One region of the Clostridium sp. LIBA-8841 genome, then DNA from elsewhere that is predicted to be linked to it. Evidence: predicted binding sites of a transcription regulator. Region 1 holds the regulator's gene; the other holds the start of a gene.
What was found. The regulator CtsR, encoded in region 1, represses protease genes until heat stress. The targets are predictions, from matches to a motif close to AAGGTCAANNAAGGTCAAAT.
Positions count from the first base shown of each region.

Region 2: the regulator CtsR is predicted to act here: its motif matches at 2,001-2,020, upstream of clpB (ATP-dependent chaperone ClpB).

Region 1 is NZ_CM173488.1:3,570,316-3,574,766, reverse strand. It holds gene AC2A4K_RS15940 (Mur ligase family protein) at 1-1,085, shown strand, start outside; gene AC2A4K_RS15935 (MBL fold metallo-hydrolase) at 1,137-1,790, opposite strand; gene AC2A4K_RS15930 (CtsR family transcriptional regulator) at 2,010-2,465, shown strand; gene AC2A4K_RS15925 (hypothetical protein) at 2,487-3,014, shown strand; gene AC2A4K_RS15920 (protein arginine kinase) at 2,998-4,014, shown strand; gene AC2A4K_RS15915 (ATP-dependent Clp protease ATP-binding subunit) at 4,039-4,451, shown strand, end outside.
Region 2 is NZ_CM173488.1:2,394,362-2,398,812, reverse strand. It holds gene cls (cardiolipin synthase) at 1-119, opposite strand, end outside; gene AC2A4K_RS10380 (GTP pyrophosphokinase) at 196-1,737, opposite strand; gene clpB (ATP-dependent chaperone ClpB) at 2,073-4,451, shown strand, end outside.

The DNA.
Region 1 (4,451 bases):
TCATTATAAATAAGGAGTTTGTAAAAAAAGGAGATACTACTGGATTTTATAGTGCTAAAAAGGTTCTTACCAATCCAAAAGTCCAGGTTGCAGTTTTAGAAACTGCTAGAGGAGGAATAGTAAGAAAAGGCTTAGGATTTAAAAATTCTAAGGTTGCCATAATAACTTCTTTAAGTGATGATCATATAGGCTCTGATGGCATAAAAAATATAAATGACTTGATGGCTCTAAAAATAATTACTACTAAAGAAGTTTTGCCAGAAGGAAAAGTAATAATCAAAGCTGAATCAAAGCTTTATGAAGCTTTGAAAATGAAAGGCAATTTAGTTTTATTTAATTTTGAAAGAAATGAGTGGATTGATGAACATATAAAAAATCAAAAGGAAGCCTGGTATGTAGAGGATGAAAATATAATATATTATGATGGAAAAAATAAAAATATAGTTTCTAAGATAAAAGATTTTAAATTCACTCATGAAGGAAAATCAAAAACAAACATAAATAATGTTTTAGTATCCATAGCGGCTATATTTACTATTCATGAGAATTTAAGTGAGGTAGTTCATGCTTTAAAAGATGTAGAGTGTGATATTAATAATAATTTAGGAAGACAAAATATTTTAGATATTGGAGATTTTAAAATTATATTAGATTATGGTCATAATCCAGAAGCTTTTGAAGAAGTATTCTGTTTAGCTAAGAATCTGAAAAAGAATAATATTATTTCAATAGTGTCTTCTCCAGGAGATAGGCTTGATGAATACATAAAAGAGTTAGGAAGAATAGCTGGAAAAAATTCAGATACCATAATAATTAAGGAAACTTTTGATAGGAGAGGAAGAAAAGATTTAGAGTTAACTAATTTGATAAAGAGTGGTATAGAAGAAACCTCTAATAAATCAGTAGAAGTATTATCAATAGTTGATGAGGAAAAAGCAGTAGAAAAGGCACTATCAATAGCTAAAAATGGAGATGTTATAGTGGATTTTACCCAACATTTAGATGTGGTAATACCTGTGATAAATAAGCATTTAGATAAATTAGGAGAAGGAATAATAGATGTTGATTTGAAAAATTATCATTAACAAAAAAGGCTATATCAAAGTCCTATCATGAGGGCGTTTGATATAGTCTTTTTATATCATATCTTCTGACGTAAGTTCCAATATTTTTATAGTTGTTTTATCAGGAAGTGATTCTGAATTTACAGAAAGAATTTCGTTATGTGTTATTTTATAATCCTTCATTTGCATAAGAAAATTATCTAAAGTATTCAAGTAAAAACTTAATTTTTGAGTTTTATAGTGCATTGGAATTACATAGTATGGATTTATATCTAAAATAACCTTTTTTAGATTTTCTATAGAAATAGTTAGGTGTTCTCCAACTGGTACAAATAAAATATCTATATGGCCTAATTGTCTTACTAATTTTGGAGAGAGTATATGGCCTAAGTCACCTAAATGACAGAGTGATATATTATCGCAAAGAATCTTAAATATAAAGTTTTTATCTCTTTTTAACCCAAAGCAATCATCATGAAAGGAAAGAAAGGATTTAATTTTACAAAAGCCGTTTTGATAATCTACTAAATCTGTTAAAACTTTTGCCTCACTATTTATATATTTTGTACAATTATGATCAAAGTGCATATGGCTTATGGTTACAACATCAACTTCTCCTTTATAAGGTACGTAACCTATATCTATATCAAAAGGATCTATTAATATACGTTTTCCTAAATTAGTTTTTATTAAAAAACAAGAATGACCTAACCAATAAATATTCATTAAAAATCCTCCTATAAAAATTATTTATATTGTTGACACATATAATAAAAATAAACATAAAATATAAAAATAATTTTTTTAAAAATTAAAACTGTTTAAAAAATATTTACAAAAACAATAGATGAGAGTAGATGTATTACATTGATTAAGTAAGTTAAATGTATTAATATATATTGTATATTAAGGTCAGTAAAGGTCAAATTTTGAGGAGTGATATATATGGCTAAGTTATCAGATTCAATAGAATATTTTCTAAAGGATCTATTAGAACAAACAGAAGATAACAATTTAAGAATAAGAAGAAATGAGTTAGCGGACAAATTTAAATGTGCACCATCTCAAATAAATTATGTTTTGACAACAAGATTTACTTATGAAAAAGGATATTTAATCGAAAGTAGAAGAGGTGGTGGAGGATATATTGTTATTAAAAAGGTAGTCCATGAAGTTCATGCTGATAGAAGAGATTTAATATATGGTGAAATTGGTTCAGGAATTACATATCATAATGCAGCCGCAATTGTAGATAACTTACTTGAACATAATATTATAGATGAGAAATCAGCAAATCTTACTAAAGTTGCGATAAATGATAGAACCCTTCAGAATTCTAAGAATATAAATGAAACAAGGGCAGGTATTTTTAAGGCTATGCTTATGGTGTTATTGAAGTAATTTTATAGGGAGTTGAGAAATTTGCTTTGTGAGAGGTGTTATAAGAATAATGCAACAATTAAGTTAGTAAAAGATACTGATGGTAATAAAGAATGTATAATGCTTTGTGATAAATGTGCAGTTGAAATAGTAAGTTCTTCATTAGAAGATGATGATATTAGTTTAGAAGAATTTTTAATGGATTTAAATAATTATATAGATTGTATTAATGAAATAATAGAAGCTGAAGAATTCATTTGTGTCAATTGTGGAACGGAATATATGGATTTTCAAGAGCATAAATTACTGGGGTGCGAAAAGTGTTATGAAAGCTTTAGAAAAAATATAGGATTTTTATTAGATTCAGAAGAAGCAAATGTTAAGCATATTGGAAAACAGCCTAAAAGAATAAAAAAGAATCTTAAAAAAATAGAGATATTAAATTTAGAAGAGAAACTGAAAATTAATATACTTAAAGAGGAATATGAGAATGCTATTATTACTAAAGAAAAGATACATGATTTGAAAAAAATTGTGGAGGAGGATAGTAATAATGATTCAATGGATTAGTCCTCAAGATAATAAGAGTATAGTCATTGCATCAAAAGTGAAAATATTAAGAAACATAAAGGGAATTAAATTCACATGTCTTCTAAAAGAAGAAGAGTTTAATAGTGTTGTAGAACCTGTTTTAAAACAGTTAGAAGATATTAAAATTCTAGATAAATGCTACGTATTAAGATTAAAAGACGATAAAGAAGAATTAGTAAATTACTATAAAGAGAATTTTGGCTTAGTAAAAGAATTTTCAAATAAAGATAATATAGTATTAATAATGAATAAAAATGGAAAATTTAATATATTACTGAATGAAGAAGAGCATATTGGGATAGAATGTACAAAGAGTGGATTAAGTTTAAGAGAAGCATATTCCCAAGTGGATAAGTTAGATGACTTAATTGAAGAAAAAATAAACTATTCCTTTGATGCTGAGTTAGGGTACTTAACATCAAATATAAAAAATTTAGGAACAACATTAAGAGCAAAGGTTTTAATACATTTGCCAGTTTTAAGTTTAAAAAACAACATAAGAGAAATAAAAGATGATTTAAAAGAAGATGGAATTTCTTTTAAAAGTATATATAACTTGGGTAACAAGGATGTCGGAAATATTTATGAATTATCCAATATAAAAACTTTAGGTATGGCAGAAGAAGATATATTAGATTCTCTTATATCTATTGCAAATAAACTTATTCTAAAGGAAAAAAGAGAGAGAAATAAACTTTTAGATAATGAATATGTTGAACTAAAGGATACTATTTTTAGGGCACTAGGTATTTTAAAAAGTGCATATATCATTGATATTAGTGAAGCCTTAAAATATTTATCATATGTTCGATTAGGAATTGAGTGTGGAATTATAGAAGAGGTTAATCTAGAAGCTATAAATTCTGCAATGGTTGAAATTCAGCCAATTATAATAAATAAATCTTTAGATAAAAAAATAAATATACAGACTTTAAAAATAGAAAGAGCCAAAATTATTAGAAATGCTTTAAACACATAATTATAGGGTATTGGGAGGTAAAAGATGCGTCTTGATAATTTTAATGAAAATTCCAAAATAGTAATCAATAAAGGAAAAGAAAGTTCTTTAATGCTTAAACATGGCTATATGGGAACAGAGCATTTGTTAATAGGATTAATTAATGAAAATGGACAATGTTCTAAGATTTTGGAAGAGAGCAATGTAACAGAGGAAAAGGTACTAAGTTTTGTTAAGCTATATGTTGGAATTGGAGAAATAAATTATAGTTTAGATGAGGTGCCTTTTACACCTAGATGCAAAAAAGTTTTAGATAGAAGTGTAGAAATTGCTAAAGAGGCAGGGCAAAGTATTTCAAGACCGGAGCATATATTGTCAGCCTTAATAAAGGAACAAGAAGGTGTAGCTAATTTAATCCTAAACAAAATAGTGAAAAATGATATAAAAAACATAAGCGA
Region 2 (4,451 bases), 1.2 Mb from region 1:
AAAAATGTTAGAATTAAAATCCAAGCCCAAGTAGTTGCGGGATTTTTCCTTTCAAGAAATATAATTGATAATATGAATACAATATTTATTAAAAATATTGCGCTTAAAAAAAAGTGCATAAAAATTCCTCCTTTGTATATGAAAAAATATCAGTCCAATAATTAAATTTATGTGGACTGATATTTTAATTATTGATTATCTAATATAAATTTGTTCTAAAAGTTCACATGTGTTAATTGGAGAATTAATGTTATTTGAAGCTAGTAATTTAATTCCTTTATAGCTTATTCTAAGTTTACACTTACTATTTTTTAATTCATTAACAAATTCAATAATTGAATTTATATTTATATCAGCATTAAAAATACTTAATACGTTAAGGTAAAGATATTCTGTATATAAGTATTTATGATCTGAATAATCCTCATAAGACTTAATATTTTCACATAAGAATTTAACATGCTCATCAAGAGCATTAAATATTTCTGAAAGCTTATCTCTATATATGAATTTTAAAGAATCAATTTCTAAAAATGCCTTGCTTAAAGCACTTAAAATATCTTCCTTTATCATAGAAACTTCATCAGATGAGAAGGTTAAATATAGATTCAAATAAGAATCTCTTTTAGAAAAAATAGTTTCTAAATAGCTTATAAATGAATAGAAGTCTTCTCTATTATTACCAGGTTCTATTTCAAATAATATTTTAAAAAATAGATTCCAGTGAAAATCATAGTTCATTGCATGAGCCAATTTATTTCCTACAGAAATAGAAAAATCTGAATCAAAATCTAAAGGTTCTTTTCCAATAGATAATTCGTTTTTAAAAGAAATAGAATTTTTAAATACCTCATTTAATCTTACAGAAGTATCTATAAAAGCGGTGTAGTACTCTTGAGAGGTATTACAATTATTTTTTGTAAATATGTAATCAATTATTATATCGCATGCATTTCTAAAGTCAACTGATATTCCTAATTCATTTTTTACTTTAGAAGAATAGATATCATAAATCATTTTAGATAAAAGAAGTTCTATACCTTCTTTTTTAATTCCCATACCAGGAGCATTATCCATGTTGGAATTAACATGATTAAATATTGTAAGGAGTTGATTATCTATTAGGCATAAGTTGTTTTTAATAGAATGAAGTATATTTTTATAAAACTTATCACCTAAAATCATATTATAATTTTTATAGATGATTTTATGTTCTATTTCTCCCCAAAAATTATTTACCATTGATTTTATTTGAAGTTCAAAGTTAAATTTTTCTCCTTCATTAATAATAAAACCATCTATTCTATATAATTCAAAACCATTCTTTTGTTTTAAAGGCTGATGCTCATTTAAATCTAAAAATATATTAGGACTTTGAGATGAATAAGAGAAACCATCTTCATTAATACAGTTAAAAACTGTTCTTATGAATTTAAAAATATGCTCCTCATCTTCTATAAATCTACATTCTATCCTTACTCCTATTAAATCAGATAAATTTTCAAATAAATCTTTAGAAGATTCATATTTTAGATAATAATTATGTCTTATTATCTTTTCTCTTAAGCTTGAAGCTGATTTTACTCTAGTTGATATATTAAAAAAACCTTCACAAGAATTTTCTAGTAAGGAATAGAAAAAATCATCTAATAGATTTGCACTATATGCAAGTTCCTTTTTTATATCCTTAAGTAATTCCAAAGTACTTTTAGTAAATTCAAAAACTTTTAATTCCAAATTTAAAACACCATCCTTATTAGTTAAAGTTGTTAAAGTCAGTATAGTTTAATAATATCAACATATATTAAGGATAACAATATAGGAATTTAAAATAATATATTTATAATTTTGCTATTTTTTTGAAATAAAAATATATTTTCTTATTTAAATAGGGGATTAGTTTAAAAATTATTAATATAAATTATTATTAAGTAATAGTTTATAAAGAAAAGAGCTTATTAATTAAGATAATAGGAAAAAAATTAAAAGTTAAAAATAGACTTTGACTTTCTTTGACTATTATAGTATTATTATTACATAAGATACAAACAAGAGAATATTGAGGTGATAAAATGAATGCAGATAAAATGACATTAAGAGTACAACAAAGCTTAAATGATGCTTATGAAATTGCAGTTAAATATAATAATCAACAACTAGATGTAATTCACTTATTTTCAGCATTAGTGAATCAAAAAGATGGTCTAATTCCTAATATATTTGAAAAAATGGGTGTTAATATTGAGTCATTAAAAAGAGACATTCATGTTCAAATAGATAGAATGCCTAAGGTTTTAGGTGAAGCAGCTCAATCATCAGGAGTGACTGCAACAAGAAGAATAAATGAAGTATTAATAAAAGCAGAAGAAATCTCAAAACAATTTGAGGATTCATATATAAGTGTTGAGCATGTAATGCTTGCAATAATGGATATAGATAAAAATGGAGCTGTAGGAGAAATCTTAAGAAAATATAATATAACTAAAGATGGATTCCTAAAAGTTTTAAATGAAGTTAGAGGAAGTCAAAGAGTTGACTCACAAGATCCAGAAGGAACTTATGAAGCATTAGATAAATACGGAACTAATTTAATAGAACTTGCAAAACAACATAAATTAGATCCTGTTATAGGAAGAGATGAAGAAATAAGAAGAGCCGTTAGAATTCTTTCAAGAAAAACTAAAAATAATCCAATACTAATAGGGGAACCTGGAGTAGGTAAAACTGCTATAGTTGAAGGACTAGCTGAGAGAATTGTAAGAGGAGATGTACCAGAAGGATTAAAAGAAAAAGTTATCATTTCATTAGATATGGGAGCTTTAATAGCTGGTGCAAAATACAGAGGAGAATTTGAAGAAAGATTAAAAGCTGTATTAAAAGAAGTTCAAAGTTCAGAAGGGAAAATTCTTTTATTCATAGATGAAATTCACACAATTGTAGGTGCTGGTAAAACAGATGGTGCAATGGATGCAGGAAACTTAATTAAACCAATGCTTGCAAGAGGAGAACTACATTGTATAGGAGCTACAACCTTTGATGAATATAGACAATATATTGAAAAAGATAAAGCTTTAGAAAGAAGATTCCAACCAATTATAGTTGAAGAACCAACAGTTGAAGAAACTATATCAATTTTAAGAGGATTAAAAGAAAGATTTGAAATTCACCATGGAATTAGAATCCATGACTCAGCAATAGTAGCTGCGGCAAAACTTTCTCATAGATATATTCAAGATAGATATTTACCAGATAAAGCTATAGATTTAATAGACGAAGCTGGTGCTATGGTAAGAAGTGAGATAGACTCTCTTCCAACTGAGTTAGATATTTTAAGAAGAAAGATTTTAATGCTTGAAACTGAAAAAGAAGCCTTATCAAAAGAAAGCGATGAAGCATCTAAAGATAGATTAGTTGCATTAGAAAAAGAACTTGCTGATCTTCAAAATAAAAATGATGAAATGACAATTAAATATGAAAAAGAAAAAGCTCATATTTCAGCAATTAGAGATTTAAAAGCTAACTTAGATGAAGCAAGAGGATTAGTTGAAAAATATGAAAGAGAATATGATTTAAATAAAGTTGCAGAACTTAAATATGGTAGAATTCCAGAGCTTGAACGTCAAATAAAAGAACAAGAAGTTCACATGGAAAAAGATAATGATAATGCATTATTAAAAGAAGAAGTTACTGAAAATGAAATTTCAGAAATAATTTCAAAATGGACTGGAATTCCTGTTACAAAATTAGTTGAAAGTCAAAGAGAAAAACTTTTAAGATTAGAAGAAGATTTAAGAAAAAGAGTAATTGGTCAAGATGAAGCTACAACTGCTGTTGCTAATGCAGTAATAAGAGCTAGAGCAGGTCTTAAAGATGAAAGAAAACCAATAGGATCATTTATATTCTTAGGACCTACTGGTGTTGGTAAAACAGAACTTGCAAAAACTTTAGCAAGAGACTTATTTGATAGTGAAGATAATATTATTAGAATAGATATGTCTGAATACATGGAAAAACATGCTGTATCTAGATTAATAGGCCCTCCTCCAGGATATGTTGGATATGAAGAAGGTGGTCAATTAACAGAGGCTGTTAGAAGAAACCCATATTCAGTAATATTATTTGATGAAATAGAAAAAGCTCATGATGACGTATTTAACCTATTCCTTCAAATATTAGATGACGGTAGATTAACAGATAACAAAGGTAAAACTGTTGACTTTAAGAATACTATAATAATTATGACTTCTAATATAGGAAGTAGCTACTTATTAGAAAATAAATCTACTGAAGGTATAGAAGAAGATATTAGAGAAAATGTTATGAATGAAATGAAATTAAGATTCAAACCAGAGTTCTTAAACAGAGTAGATGAAATCATAATGTTTAGACCTTTAAGTAGTGAAGGTATTAAGAAAATTATAGATATCTTCTTAAAAGGTGTTGAAAATAGA